3 regions of the Arthrobacter sp. CAN_A212 genome follow, and region 3 is predicted to be linked to each of the others. Evidence: predicted binding sites of a transcription regulator. Region 3 holds the regulator's gene; each other region holds the start of a gene.
The links. Region 3 encodes LexA, which represses DNA repair genes until DNA is damaged. Its sites were predicted from a motif close to TCGAACANNTGTTCGA; they were not measured.
Positions count from the first base shown of each region.

Region 1: IWX64_RS07890 (HNH endonuclease signature motif containing protein) is a predicted target of LexA. The motif match lies at 1,523-1,538, and genes of this name have one in related genera.
Region 2: ruvA (Holliday junction branch migration protein RuvA) is a predicted target of LexA. The motif match lies at 2,348-2,363, and genes of this name have one in related genera.

Region 1 is NZ_JADOUT010000007.1:128,538-132,931, reverse strand. It holds gene IWX64_RS07900 (ATP-dependent DNA helicase RecG) at 1-799, shown strand, start outside; gene IWX64_RS07895 (hypothetical protein) at 829-1,443, shown strand; gene IWX64_RS07890 (HNH endonuclease signature motif containing protein) at 1,550-3,049, shown strand; gene IWX64_RS07885 (alpha/beta fold hydrolase) at 3,725-4,394, shown strand, end outside.
Region 2 is NZ_JADOUT010000016.1:41,048-45,441, reverse strand. It holds gene IWX64_RS12420 (Mur ligase family protein) at 1-132, opposite strand, end outside; gene pdxT (pyridoxal 5'-phosphate synthase glutaminase subunit PdxT) at 202-918, shown strand; gene IWX64_RS12410 (YebC/PmpR family DNA-binding transcriptional regulator) at 902-1,660, shown strand; gene ruvC (crossover junction endodeoxyribonuclease RuvC) at 1,710-2,282, shown strand; gene ruvA (Holliday junction branch migration protein RuvA) at 2,387-3,013, shown strand; gene ruvB (Holliday junction branch migration DNA helicase RuvB) at 3,013-4,152, shown strand; gene IWX64_RS12390 (preprotein translocase subunit YajC) at 4,259-4,394, shown strand, end outside.
Region 3 is NZ_JADOUT010000005.1:45,984-50,377, forward strand. It holds gene IWX64_RS06145 (histidinol-phosphate transaminase) at 1-593, opposite strand, end outside; gene IWX64_RS06150 (LysM peptidoglycan-binding domain-containing protein) at 836-1,195, opposite strand; gene lexA (transcriptional repressor LexA) at 1,648-2,304, shown strand; gene IWX64_RS06160 (ATP-dependent DNA helicase) at 2,301-4,319, opposite strand; gene hflX (GTPase HflX) at 4,312-4,394, opposite strand, start outside.

The DNA of each region.
Region 1 (4,394 bases), on a different contig from region 3:
TCAGGTAGGTCTCACCGAACATCCCGACTGGATTGAGCGCATCTGGGCGCGGGCCAGGGAGGAGATCGACGCCGGACGTCAGGTGTACGTGGTGTGTCCCAAGATTGGCGACCAGGAAGAGGACTCCACGGCGCTGGAGCTCTACTCGCCGGACGCGCTGTCGGATAACCGGGGTCCTCAGCAGGAATTGACGTCGGTCAACGAGTTGTTCGAGACACTCCAAGACGTGCCCTCGTTGCGGGGCGTATCGATGGGAATGCTGCATGGACGTCTGGATCCCGCCGAGAAGAGCGCCACCATGGCCCGCTTCAATGACGGCAGTATCCAACTCCTGGTATCCACCACGGTGATCGAGGTCGGTGTGGACGTTCCCAATGCCACGCTGATGGTCATCATGGATGCGGACCGGTTTGGTATTTCCCAGCTGCATCAGCTGAGGGGCCGAGTAGGTCGGGGCGGGCATCCCGGAACCTGTCTGCTGGTGACACAGCTCGACCCCGAGCATCCCAGCAGGGAGAGACTGGCGGCTGTCGCCTCGACTACCGACGGCTTCGAACTGTCACAGAAAGATCTTGAGCTCAGGCGCGAAGGCAACATTCTGGGTGCATCACAGTCCGGCGGACGGTCGGCGTTGAAGTTCCTGCGGGTAGTCAAAGACGTGAAGATTATCGAGAAAGCACGCGAAGATGCTCAGCAGATCGTGGCTGACGATCTCGATCTCGTGGATCATCCAGACCTTGCCGAGGCAATGGATCTGTACCTGAATCCCGAGAAGGAAGCGTTCCTGGAGCGGGGCTAGCCTTGGCTGGCAGGTCTATTGTTGACGACATGAGCACGGCCAGTACCTCCGTACGAATTCAATTGGGAAGCCTGTTGACAGTCGTGGGTGGCTTGCTCATGGTGACCCTGTGGTTAATTTTTACGACGCTACATGGAGCAACCTCCTTCAACGAGGACGGTTCTGCTTTGGGGTTATCGACGCTGTTTTGGGGGATGTTGTTGGGGAGCATTCCGAATCTGCTCATAGCGACAGGCCTAATTCTTCTTTCATCATGCCTAGCATTCACAACTGGTCGGCTGGCACGGCTCGGATACGTATTGCTGTTGATCGGGTTAATCGTTCCGGCATTGGCTGATCTTGCAATCCAAGCTCTGGGGCCGCCGTTCTTCGTCCCCGTCGCTGCGGTTGGACTGATTGTTCTGGCATCGGGAGTACAGAGCGACTCGCAAATTAGCAAGCCTAGCCGTTACCTTTTGCTGTTCGTTGGACCTGTCCTCGGGATCGCCTTCGCATGGGCACTGGTACCGACCGCGCTCACAGACTCCATCAGTGGCTACAGAATCTATGGCGGCTTCGCTCATTTTGCGGCGGGCGTCGGCTGGGTGATGTTCGGCGTCAGTGTGCTGCGCGCCCGATTCACCACGATTGAAGCACCCTCATGAAGATTGTGGATAACTTCGGGTGGGTGGAAGAAAATGAAGCCTGACTACTCCTCCACAATGCCACGTATCGCTCGCATATTCGAACGTATGTTCGATAGAATTGATCATGGCAATCAGCCCGTTCGAGCCGCAGACCGATACTCCTCGGTATCTAGTTTGGCTGAACACCGAGCTTGCGGGGATCGCTGACTCGTTTCGTTCGGAGAGCATGGTGATGCCTACCCGCAAACTCGCAGAAACCGCGGTGGCTATCGAACAGCTCGCCAGAACTGCGGAGCAACTCCAGCTGATTGCCGCACATGCGGTGGAACATCAGAATGTGGCAGTTGTTGGCGAATCCGATCAGCGGCTAAGTCTTGGGGTGTCCGACGGCGATTCCTCCACGGGATCCCTGAACCGGACGGGGTGCAGAGACAACGCCGAGTATCTTCGGAACACTTTGCGAATCAGCAAAAGCGACGCGAAGAGGCGGATCCGTGTATCCAGCCAGGTCTTGCCCACGGTCCAGTTGAATGGTCAGCCGCTTGCTCCGCGGCTGGAACACCTGGGAGCTGCGATTGCTCGATCGGAAGTCAGTAGCCAGGCTGCCACCCTAATCAGTGCGGCGATGGAGAGAGTCAGGCCCTTTGCTTCGTCCAAAAACCTGGATGAGATGGAAGCCACTTTGACTCGGCAGGCAGTCCTGTCGGATGTGGACGTGCTCAGGGTACTGATCCAGCGGTGGGAAAGTTTGCTCAATCCTGATGGTTCTGAGCCGACTGAGGAGGTTCTGCGAGCACGGCAGGGAGTCTTCCTAAGGGGTAAGCGTCATGGTCTGCGCTTCATGGAGATCTCGGCGACCGACGATCAGTTCGAAGACCTGATCACGGTGATGTATTCAGCCACCAATCCACGGGCCAGGGCAGGACTATCAACCGCCGAAGCCGAAAAGCTGGGTGGTGTCCAAAAAGATTCACCGACGCCAGGAGCAGGGAACGCTCCAGAGGATGAACTTGATCGGTCGACATGGGCGCAGCAGCTGCTGGATGGCTTGGTAGGTGCCTGTCGTATTGCTTTGGCCAGCAACAAGCTTTCCGACGCCGGAGGGATGAGGCCCCAGGTACTGGTCACCATCAATTATAAGGATTTGGTGGCCGATGTCGGTCGAGCCGGTCATGCAGCATTTGGCGGTTTGATCAGTGCTCGGGCGATTCGTCGGATTGCCTGCGATGCGAATGTTCTACCGGTGGTGCTGGGAACAGAAGGACAGATTCTGGATGTGGGGAATCCCCGTCGGCTGTTTCCTCCCAGTCTTCGAAAGGCATTGACAGCGCGGGATGGCGGATGCGCGTTTCCGGACTGCATGATGCCGTCGCCCTGGACCGAGGGGCATCACGTCATTCCGTGGAGTCGAGGTGGCCCAACCACCGTAGATAACGGAGTCTTGTTGTGCAGCAGGCATCACCATCTTCTTCACCAGGAGGAGTGGAGAATCGAGCTGAAAAGCCGGATTCCATGGTTCATTCCTCCCCGGTATATCGATCCGACGCAGAGACCTCGACAGAACCACTATCACCGGGATCATCCCCACCCGCCGCCGGGTCACAATCCATTGCTGACGAGTTGAAGCCCTGCCCACTCGCCAAGCCCGTGCCCACCAGAGGCTTTTCGCATTGGCACTTGTGGACTCGATACTTGTGGACTCGATACTTGTGGACTCCACACCCGTTGACTCCACACTGGCGGCTTCACCGGGCAACCAACTCATGCCATGCCATTCGTCGTGTGATTGCGACCGGCGATCGGCTTTCTCGGAACTGCGCGGACATCCCGACTCTTACCCGGCGCTGCGGGACCTTCGACTCTGTGCCGTGGGCTGTGCCGGCTGTCGAATGGAAAGTGTTCGAATCAGTGGGGGCCATCGACTCTGGATTGACGGGATGTGGTCTCCAAGTGAGAATTTCCCCTCCAGGAAGACACGGATATGTCACAAGAGCAGCTTGTTACTTCGCCGTCCCCGTCCGACCCGGCCGAGCCGAGCCGACGTATTGGCATCCTAACTAGACCCTGGATAAGACTGGCAGTCGCGGTGGCTGTAACGGTCGGGTACGGGGTGGTGGCCGGTTGGCTGACTCCTCGAGGTCCCCTGACGGAGGTCGAAGCCGTCGCAACGGTGGCGATAAGTCTGCTGGTCGGGGCTGCCAGCGGCGTCCTCCTGCGCTCGCGGTGGGCGGTTCTTCTTGCGCCTGTGCTTTTCTTAGTGACGTTCGAGCTCGTCCGCGCAGGCGTGGAGGGCCCAACCGTGGACGGAATTCAGCTCACCTCGATATTCGGCATCGTCGCGTTCATTACGGGCCGCGGATTCCATGGGCTTCTAATCCTGATCCCGATGATGTTTGGCGCCATCCTCGGTGCTGCCCTTGAGCGGCGAAGGGATCAGCGGAAAGGCCAAGATTCCAGTGTTTCAACTTCTCGGCGGGTGCGGACATTCCTGCTTCGCGGACTCACGGCCCTTACCGGTGTATTTGTTCTTCTCCTTGGCTTCCTTGTCGCGTTGCCGGGTACCACGGACGCCATCCTGGCTGACGACGGCACACCGCTGCCGGGAAGTGTCGCCGAGTTCGCAAGCGTGAATGTGGGGGATCATCAGCTGAACCTCATGATCCGGGGACGTAGCGATACGAACCCGGTCCTGCTGTTCCTTGCTGGAGGCCCCGGTGGAACCGAATTGGGGGCGATGCGCAACCACGGGTCGGCCCTGGAGGAGGACTTTGTCGTCGCGACCCTCGACCAGCGAGGTACTGGCAAGTCGATGGATCAGTTCGAGCCGGCCACAACCCTGACGCTTGAGAACGCCATTAGCGACGCTCTGGCCGTCACTGAGTATCTTCGCCAACGGTTCGGTCAGGACCGTATCTACTTGGTCGGACAATCGTGGGGATCAACGCTCGGGGTTCTCCTCGCGGATCGTG
Region 2 (4,394 bases), on a different contig from region 3:
GCCGGTCAAGGCGCGGCCCATGAACCCCGGATCGATTTTTTCGACGACCAGGCCCGGCAGCGCCGAGCCTCCGCCACGCAACCGCGAGATGCGGCGCACGGCCTTACCGACCAGCACACTGAAGGGAAACATGGAACCTAACTTATCGCAGTCCGGGCTCCGGTTTATCGCGGGCTGGCCCGCCCAACCTAGAATGGATCAATGACCACTTACCCCGTACCCGCCCCATCCGGCGTGCATGTTGGCGTGCTGGCTGTCCAGGGCGACGTGCGGGAACATATCCGCACCATTGAGTCCCTCGGGGGACGGGCCAGCGCCATCCGCCGGCCCAGCGAGCTGGCCGGGATCGACGGCCTCATCATCCCGGGCGGCGAATCGACGGCGATCGACAAACTCACCCGGGCCTTTGACCTGGCCGATCCACTGCGGGAACTCATCATGTCGGGGCTCCCGGTCTACGGATCCTGCGCCGGAATGATCATGCTCGCCGACGCCATCGCCGACCCGGCCACCGACCTTTCAGGGAACCCACAGCAGACCCTCGGTGGGCTGGATATCGTGGTCCGCCGGAACGCCTTCGGTCGCCAGCGGGACTCATTCGAAACGGATCTCGAGTTCGCCGGGCTTGCGCCGTCATCGTCGGGGGAGGTACCGCCGGTACGAGCCGTGTTCATCAGGGCTCCCTGGGTGGAGCGGGTGGGGGAATCGGTCGAGGTACTCGCGCAGGTACCGGCGAAGGCGCCCGCTAGTGACGCGCCGCACCCGGATGCGGACCGGGTCGCTAGGATTGTTGCGGTGCGGTCGGGGAACCTGCTCGCCACCAGCTTTCATCCCGAGGTAACCGGGGAGCGGCGGATACACGAATTGTTTATGCAGATGATCGTAAGGAGAACGGTAGATCATGTCGGGGCACTCTAAATGGGCAACCACCAAACACAAGAAGGCCGCGATTGATGCGAAGCGCGCCAAATCCTTTGCCAAGCTGATCAAAAATATCGAGGTGGCGGCGCGTGCAGGTGGCGCCGACATGGCTGGCAACCCCGGCCTGGAACTCGCTGTGCAGAAGGCCAAGAAGACTTCCGTGCCGATCGACAACATCAACCGCGCCGTGAAGCGCGGCGCCGGGCTGCTGGGCGACGCCGTCGAATACCAGACAATCATGTATGAGGCCCGCGGACCGCAGGGTTCGGCCCTGCTGATCGAGTGCCTCACCGACAACAAGAACCGCGCCGCTTCGGAGGTCCGGTTGGGTGTCACCCGCAATGGTGGCTCGATGGCCGATCCAGGCTCGGTGTCCTACCTCTTCACCCGGAAGGGAGTGGTCACGCTCCCGGGCAACGAGCTCACCGAGGATGACCTCTTGCTCGCCGTGCTCGACGCCGGTGCCGAGGAAGTGAAGGAAACCGCCGGGCGTTTCGAGGTCATCTCCGAACCGCAGGACCTCCGGGCGGTCGTCGCAGGCCTGGAGGAGGCCGGTATCGACTACGACACCGACGAGGCCGAGTTTGTGCCGTCCATGCAGGTGGAGCTCGACGCCGACGGCGCCCGCAAGTTCATCCGCCTGGTCGACGCGCTCGAGGACCTGGACGACGTCCAGAACGTATATTCAAACGCCGCCCTCTCCGATGAGGTACTGGCCGAGCTGGACGGCGACGACTGAGGCCGGTGGCTACCGTTGCACTCCAGACCCCTCACCGCCGGGCCGTCACGTGACTCTGCGTGTGATGGGGGTGGATCCGGGCCTCACCCGCTGTGGTCTGGCCGTGGTCGACATCGAGCCCAACCGGCGGTCATCGCTCGTAGCGGTGGGGGTGGTTGGCACACCGGCCGGTCAGGACCTCGACCAGCGGCTGCTCGTCATTTCCGACGCGGTCGATAAGTGGCTCGATACCCATTCACCTGACGTGCTCGCCGTCGAACGGGTGTTCAGCCAACTCAACGTGAGCACGGTGATGGGCACAGCCCAGGCCTCCGGTGTGGTGATCGTTGCTGCCGCACGGCGTGGAATACCGGTGGCCCTCCATACGCCCACCGAGGTGAAGGCCGCCGTCACCGGCAACGGCCAATCCGACAAGGTAGCGGTCACCAAGATGGTGACGAAAATCCTTCGGCTTGAAACCGCCCCCAAGCCGGCCGACGCCGCCGATGCCCTGGCCCTGGCCATCACCCACGCCTGGCGGCAGGGTGTTGCCACGAACCGGGCCTCCGCCAGCGGTGGCACCGCGACGGCAGCCCAGCGGATCTGGGCTGAAGCCGAAGCCAAGGCCCGACGGCGGCGCTAGGCCGCCGTTCACCACCGCTGACGGTGTGGCGCACCGAGCAACGTCCCCGGATGCCGGTACGCTGTTCGTAGATATGTTCGGATAGAAATTTTGGAGTAGCTCGCATGATCAGTTCCCTCCGCGGCACGGTTGCCCACGTTGGCCTCAACTCGGCAGTGCTGGACGTCAACGGGTTCGGCATGCAGATCCTTGCCACCCCGCAAACCCTTGCCACCCTGCGCACCGGACAGGAGGCGCAGGTCTTCACCGCGATGATTGTCCGTGAGGACTCCATGACACTGTTCGGGTTCGAGGAAGCCGACCAACGCGAGGTGTTCGAGACCCTGCTCAGCGTCAGCGGCATCGGCCCCAGGCTGGCCCTGGCCGTCCTGGCCGTGCACACCCCCGAAGCGATCCGGGTCGCTGCCTCCTCCGGCGACGACAAGGCGTTCAGCAAGGTCCCGGGGATCGGACCGAAGGGCGCCCGACGGATCGTCCTCGAACTGGCCGACAAGCTTGTTCCCCTGGGCACCACCGGTGGAACCCCGAAGAACGCCTGGCAGGGTCAGGTGCTGACGGCGATGATGGGACTGGGCTGGTCCGAGAAGGATGCGGGTGCAGCCATCGACGCCGCGACCGCTGAGGCCCCCGAGATCGCCGCCACCGGTGACGTGGGAGCCATCCTGAAGCTCACGCTGCGCCGCCTCGGCCAGGACGGCGCACGAGCCTCCGCCCGGAGCCGGGCGAGCTGATGGCGCGCGACGACGCAGCGGCGGGGGAAGAGACCCCCGTGGTCTCACCCGCCGGGGACCCCGAGGACCGGGCGGTCGAGGCGGCCCTCCGCCCCAAGAACCTCGACGACTTTGTGGGACAGCAGCGGGTCCGCCGCCAGCTCTCCCTGGTGTTGGAGGCGTCCCGGCTCCGCGGCCGGACGGCCGACCACGTGTTGCTGTCGGGCCCCCCGGGCCTGGGCAAGACCACCCTCGCCATGATTATCGCCGCCGAAATGAACGCACCACTGCGCATCAGCTCCGGGCCAGCGATCCAGCACGCCGGTGATCTCGCCGCGATCCTGTCCTCACTCACCGACGGCGAGGTCCTCTTCCTCGACGAGATCCACCGGATGTCCCGGCCGGCCGAGGAAATGCTCTACATGGCGATGGAAGACTTCCGGGTCGACATCATTGTCGGCAAGGGGCCCGGGGCGACCGCCATCCCGCTGGACCTGCCACCCTTCACCCTGGTGGGCGCCACCACCCGCGCCGGGCTGCTCCCCGGCCCGCTACGCGACCGGTTCGGTTTCACCGGGCATCTGGAGTTCTACTCGACCGGGGAACTTGAGCTGGTGCTCCGCCGGTCGGCGATGCTCATGGATATGAAGGTCAACTCGGCGGCGTTCTCCGAGATCGCCGGCCGATCCCGCGGCACCCCCCGAATCGCCAACCGGTTGCTGCGCCGGGTCCGTGACTGGGCGCTCGTCCACGGGGTGGACCTGATCGATGCGCGCTGCGCCGGGGCAGCCCTGGACATGTATGAAGTGGATGCGAAGGGTCTTGACCGCCTGGACCGGGCTGTACTGACCGCCTTGATCACCAAATTCAACGGCGGCCCGGTGGGGCTGTCCACCCTGGCAATCGCCGTCGGTGAGGAACCCGAGACCGTCGAGACAGTCGCCGAACCCTATCTCGTCCGGGAAGGGATGCTGGGGCGTACGCCCCGCGGTCGGATCGCCACCCGGGCCGCGTGGGATCACTTGGGCCTGGTCATGCCAGCCACCGTTGCCGCCGCGATGCCCGACGATCTCTTCGCCGTCCTCACCGACGACGCTCTTTCCGGTGGCACCCTGGTTGACGGCAACGGTGAGGTAACGGAATGGGTCAATACCGACTGACAGGCGTGCCGCAGGGACGCGGACAATCTCGTTTCCCTTTACACTGATATGACGTGCGGCACGTCAGGTGCGTGCGGATCCCAAGATATAGAAACGGAATTACTCTGTGTTCTCAACCCTATTAGCCCAGACTGCCGCCCCAGAGCAAGGCTTTGATATTTTCAACCTGCTTTTGCCGCTGGCGCTCGGAGCATTGATCTTCATGATGTTCCGGAGGCAACGGAAGACCCAGAAGACCATCA
Region 3 (4,394 bases):
TCGACGATCACGATCGCCTGGGCGTCCTCGCTGGCCTCATAAACGGCTTCCACGACGTCCAGCCCAAGGGCGGAACCGGTGGGATTGTTGGGCGAGCAAAGGAAAACGATGTTTGCCCCGGACTGCTGTACCTGGCGGGCAGCATCGCCGGCACTGAGATCAAACTGCCCGTTTCCTTCCCCGGCGATGTACCGGGTGCCGGTGCTGCTGGCAAGGAGCGGATACATGGAGTAGGTCGGCGGGAAGCCAATCGCGGACCGACCCGGCCCCCCGAAAGCCTGCAGAAGGTGCTGCAGCACCTCATTGGACCCGTTCGCCGCCCAGAGGTTGTCCGGAGTCAGCCCGTGGCCCAGGTACCGGGCCAGGTTGGTGCGGAGCTCGGTGAACTCCCGGTCCGGGTACCGGTTCAGGCCGCCGACCTCATGGCTGATCGCAGCGATGATTGCCTCCCGCACCTCGTCCGGGACCCCGTAGGTGTTCTCGTTGACATTCAGGAGGATCGGGACGTCCAGCTGGGGGGCACCGTAAGGGTGCTTCCCCCGGAGATCGTCGCGTAGGGGCAATCGGCTCAACCGCTCAAACTGTTCGCTCACCTCTCAAGGTTAAGCGCGGAGCCCGCCAGTACAGAATCGGGCCACCTGCAAGTCCGCGCTACCACCTGCAAGGCCACGCTGACAGGCAAGTCCATGTTGGCAGGTAAGCGCACAACCGTTGGCGCACCGCGTCGGCGGCCGAAAGCTGGCGGACCGGGTTGGCTATATTGACGGGCCGGCAGTGACCTGACGGGCCGGCAGTGAATTGCGCTGCGAGGGTGCTTCTGCGAGGGTGCTGCGGGTCACCGTCCGGACGGGATGTCCAGCTGCTGCCCAGCCTGCAGTACCGAGGTGCTGAGGCTGTTCAGTTCGACGATCTCGGCCACGACGTCGCGTGGGTCCCGCTCGGGAGCAAACTCGGTGGCCAGGTGCCAGATGGTTTCGCCGGAGGCTACGCTCACGCTGACGGTCTGGGTGAATTCACCGTGTTCGCTGGAGGCCTTCGCCGGGGAGTTGAAGAAGCCGGACAACATGAGGGCGGCTGATGCCAGCAGCACGATCGGCAGGCCGACCAACAGGAGCCTGCCGCGGCGGGTGAGCCGCAGTTTTGCGCGGCTGGTGTCACGGGCGGGGGAATCTTGGTGTGTGGTGATGACAGACATGGATACACCTCTCTGTACTCGAATCAGTCCATTCGATCCCGGCGCTGCGGCCGGGCCCGGCCAACGGGCCGGGGATCCTGTTCGACTGTAAAACCGGGTGAACCCGTTTTGTTCGAACTTATCTTCGAATTACTGCTTGTTTATTTTTAGCACTCATTGACGAACTTTGTCGAGACACGATCGAACAAATGTTTGAAAACGTGTCCTAACTCCCATACCGTTAGGGCAAGGATGATGGTTTGGTTCCAGCAGAAATCAGCACATCATCCGCCACTGACAAAATAAGCTCGGCCCCTGAAAACATCAGGATCCGCCGGGTCACCTGGATTCTTATCGAAGGGACAGCGACCGTGAAAGAGTCCGACGGACCACTGGATGAACAGACCTCCGACCTGGCTCCCACGGCCCTCCCCGCCCGTGGCCGCCCCCGGGGTCGGCAGGTGCCCAAGGGAATGACCGTCCGGCAGAAGAAAATCCTGGAGACCATCCAGCGGGCGATCGGCACCAACGGCTATCCCCCGTCCATGCGCGAGATCGGAGACACGGTGGGGCTGGCGAGCCTGTCAAGCGTCACCCACCAGCTCTCGCAGCTGGAAAGGATGGGGTACCTAAGGCGGGATCCGAAGCGGCCCCGCGCGATGGAGATCCTGCTGCCCCTCACCCTTGATCACGACCAGAAGGGCGCCGCCGCTGGGACCGCTGCGGGAGCTCCAACCGAGATCGGCGGTGCCATTGACGCTGCAATGGTTCCCATGGTCGGCCGGATTGCTGCTGGTGGGCCCGTCCTCGCGGACCAAGTGGTCGAGGACGTCATGCCGCTGCCGCGGCAGCTGGTGGGCCACGGCGACCTGTTCATGCTTCGCGTTTATGGGGACTCAATGATCGACGCGGCGATCTGCGACGGCGACTGGGTGGTGGTCCGTCGGCAGCAGGAAGCCCAGAACGGTGACATCGTGGCAGCACTGCTGGACGACGAGGCGACGGTGAAAACGTTCCGCCAGCGTGACGGCCACACCTGGCTCCTGCCGCAGAACACCCAGTACGAGCCGATCCTCGGCGATCAGGCCACCATTATGGGCAAGGTCGTCTCGGTGATGCGCGCCCTCTAGCGGGGCTCGCCAGCCAGACGCTCCAGGACCCCTAGCGCCGTCGCGCGATCGGTGGTGGACCAGAACGGGGGAAGTGCGGCACGTAGGAACGAGCCGTACCGTGCGTTGGCCAGCCTGGAGTCCAGGATCGCCACCACCCCCTTGTCTTCGGTCGCGCGGATCAGCCGTCCGGCGCCCTGGGCGAGCCGGACAGCCGCATGCGTCGCGGAAACGCTCATGAAGCCGTTGCCGCCAGCCTTGGCCACCGCCCTCGTCCGGGCTGTCATCAGGGGGTCGTCGGGCCGGGGGAACGGAATCCGGTCGATGGTCACGAGTCGGCAGGACCTGCCGGGCACGTCCACTCCCTGCCACAACGACATGGTGCCGAACAGGCAGGTGTCCGGCTCATCGGAAAACTGCTTGACCAGGGCGGACATCGAGGAGTCGCCCTGGCACAGGATGTCGAAGTCGACCCGGGGTCGCAGCGCCTCTGCCGCTTCTTCCGCGGCGCGGCGGGACGAGAACAACCCGAGTGCCCCACCCCGGGAGGCCTTGAGAAGCACCTCCAGCTCATCGAGTTGGGCCGGCGAGGTGCCACGCTCAGGCTTGGGCAGATCCTTCGCCACGTAGAGCACGCCCTGCTTCGGGTAGTCGAACGGACTGCCGACGTCGACCCCGGTCCAGGAGGGCGCAGACGCCCCGGCAAGCCCCAGCGAACCGGCGACCGGTCCGAACTCGGAACCGATGGCGAGGGTCGCCGACGTCAGCACCACCGTGTGGTCGGCGAAGAGCCCCTCCCGCAATTTCCCTGCGACGGAGAGCGGCGCAATGTTGATCGTGGCGGGCGCAGTGTCGTCAGGCTGCGAATACCCGGTACCCGGAGAGAAGGTGCTGGGCCGTGACGCCCACAGCACTTCCCCAGCGGGGGTCGCGGTGAGCAGTCGTTCACACAGTTCAAAGACCGCCATGACATGGGACTTGGCCATCTGCCGGCCACCGTCCGCCGGGGTTGGGCCATCCCCCTTCGCATCCGAGAGCACCGCGCGGCAGGCCTCACGGACCTGCGTGATGGCGGATTCCTGGTCCTCGGTGAGGCCTGCAGCCATCAGGCCGGAAGGGATGCCCTCGACCGTCGACTCGAAGAAGCGGTTCGCTGAATCCAGGGGTTCAGCGCTCACTGACAGGTGTCGGCGCGCCGCTGAGGCAGCGGCGGAGATCATGCCGGTCGAAAGCTGCCCGGAGACCGCGCCCGTGACCCTGTCATGCAGTTCGTGTGCCTCATCAATGACCACCACGTCGTACTCGGGCAGGACGGCCAGCCCTTCGAACGCGCTGATGGCCAGCATGGCGTGGTTGGTAATGACGATGTCGGCGTCCCCCGCCTTCGCCCGGGCCCGCTCGCTGAAACATTCAGCTGCAACAGGGCATTTCTGGGCTCCCAGACACTCCATGCTGCTCACCGACACCTGACGCCAGGCCTGCTCGCTGACGCCAGGGGTAAGTTCGTCGCGGTCACCCGTCTCAGTGTCCTCCGCCCATTCCCGGAGCCGGACCACCTCGCGGCCCAGCGGTGTGGCCGGGCCTGCCGCCGGGTGGGGTGCAGCGGTGTCCTCACCGAGGCTGAAGAGCGCGTCGGGGGCCCCTTCCTCAGGGAAGCCGCCGCCGGTCTTGTGCTTGCAGACGTAGTTCCCGCGGCCCTTGAGGAGGACAACGTCCACCGGGCGCGGCAGTTTGCCGTTCAACGCCTTCAGGAGCCGGGGCACATCCCGGCCGACTATCTGAGCCTGGAGGGCGAGGGTCGCCGTCGACACGATTGCTGGCTTGTCGTGGGCCAGGGCGTGGGAGATCAGCGGAATGAGGTAGGCCAGAGACTTGCCGGTACCCGTTCCCGCCTGGACCAGCAGGTGGTCGCCGGAATTGAGCGCCTCGGCGACCCGCTGCGTCATCTCGTGCTGGCCGGTGCGGTTCTCACCACCCATGGCTTCGACTGCGGCATCGAGGAGTTCCAGCGGCCCGGTGGCACCGCTCTCAGGCATGCTGGCGGAATTCCTCCAGGTCAGCGGCGAGACCCTCGCGCACCATCACGTCGAGCCGGGTTCCCGACTCCATGT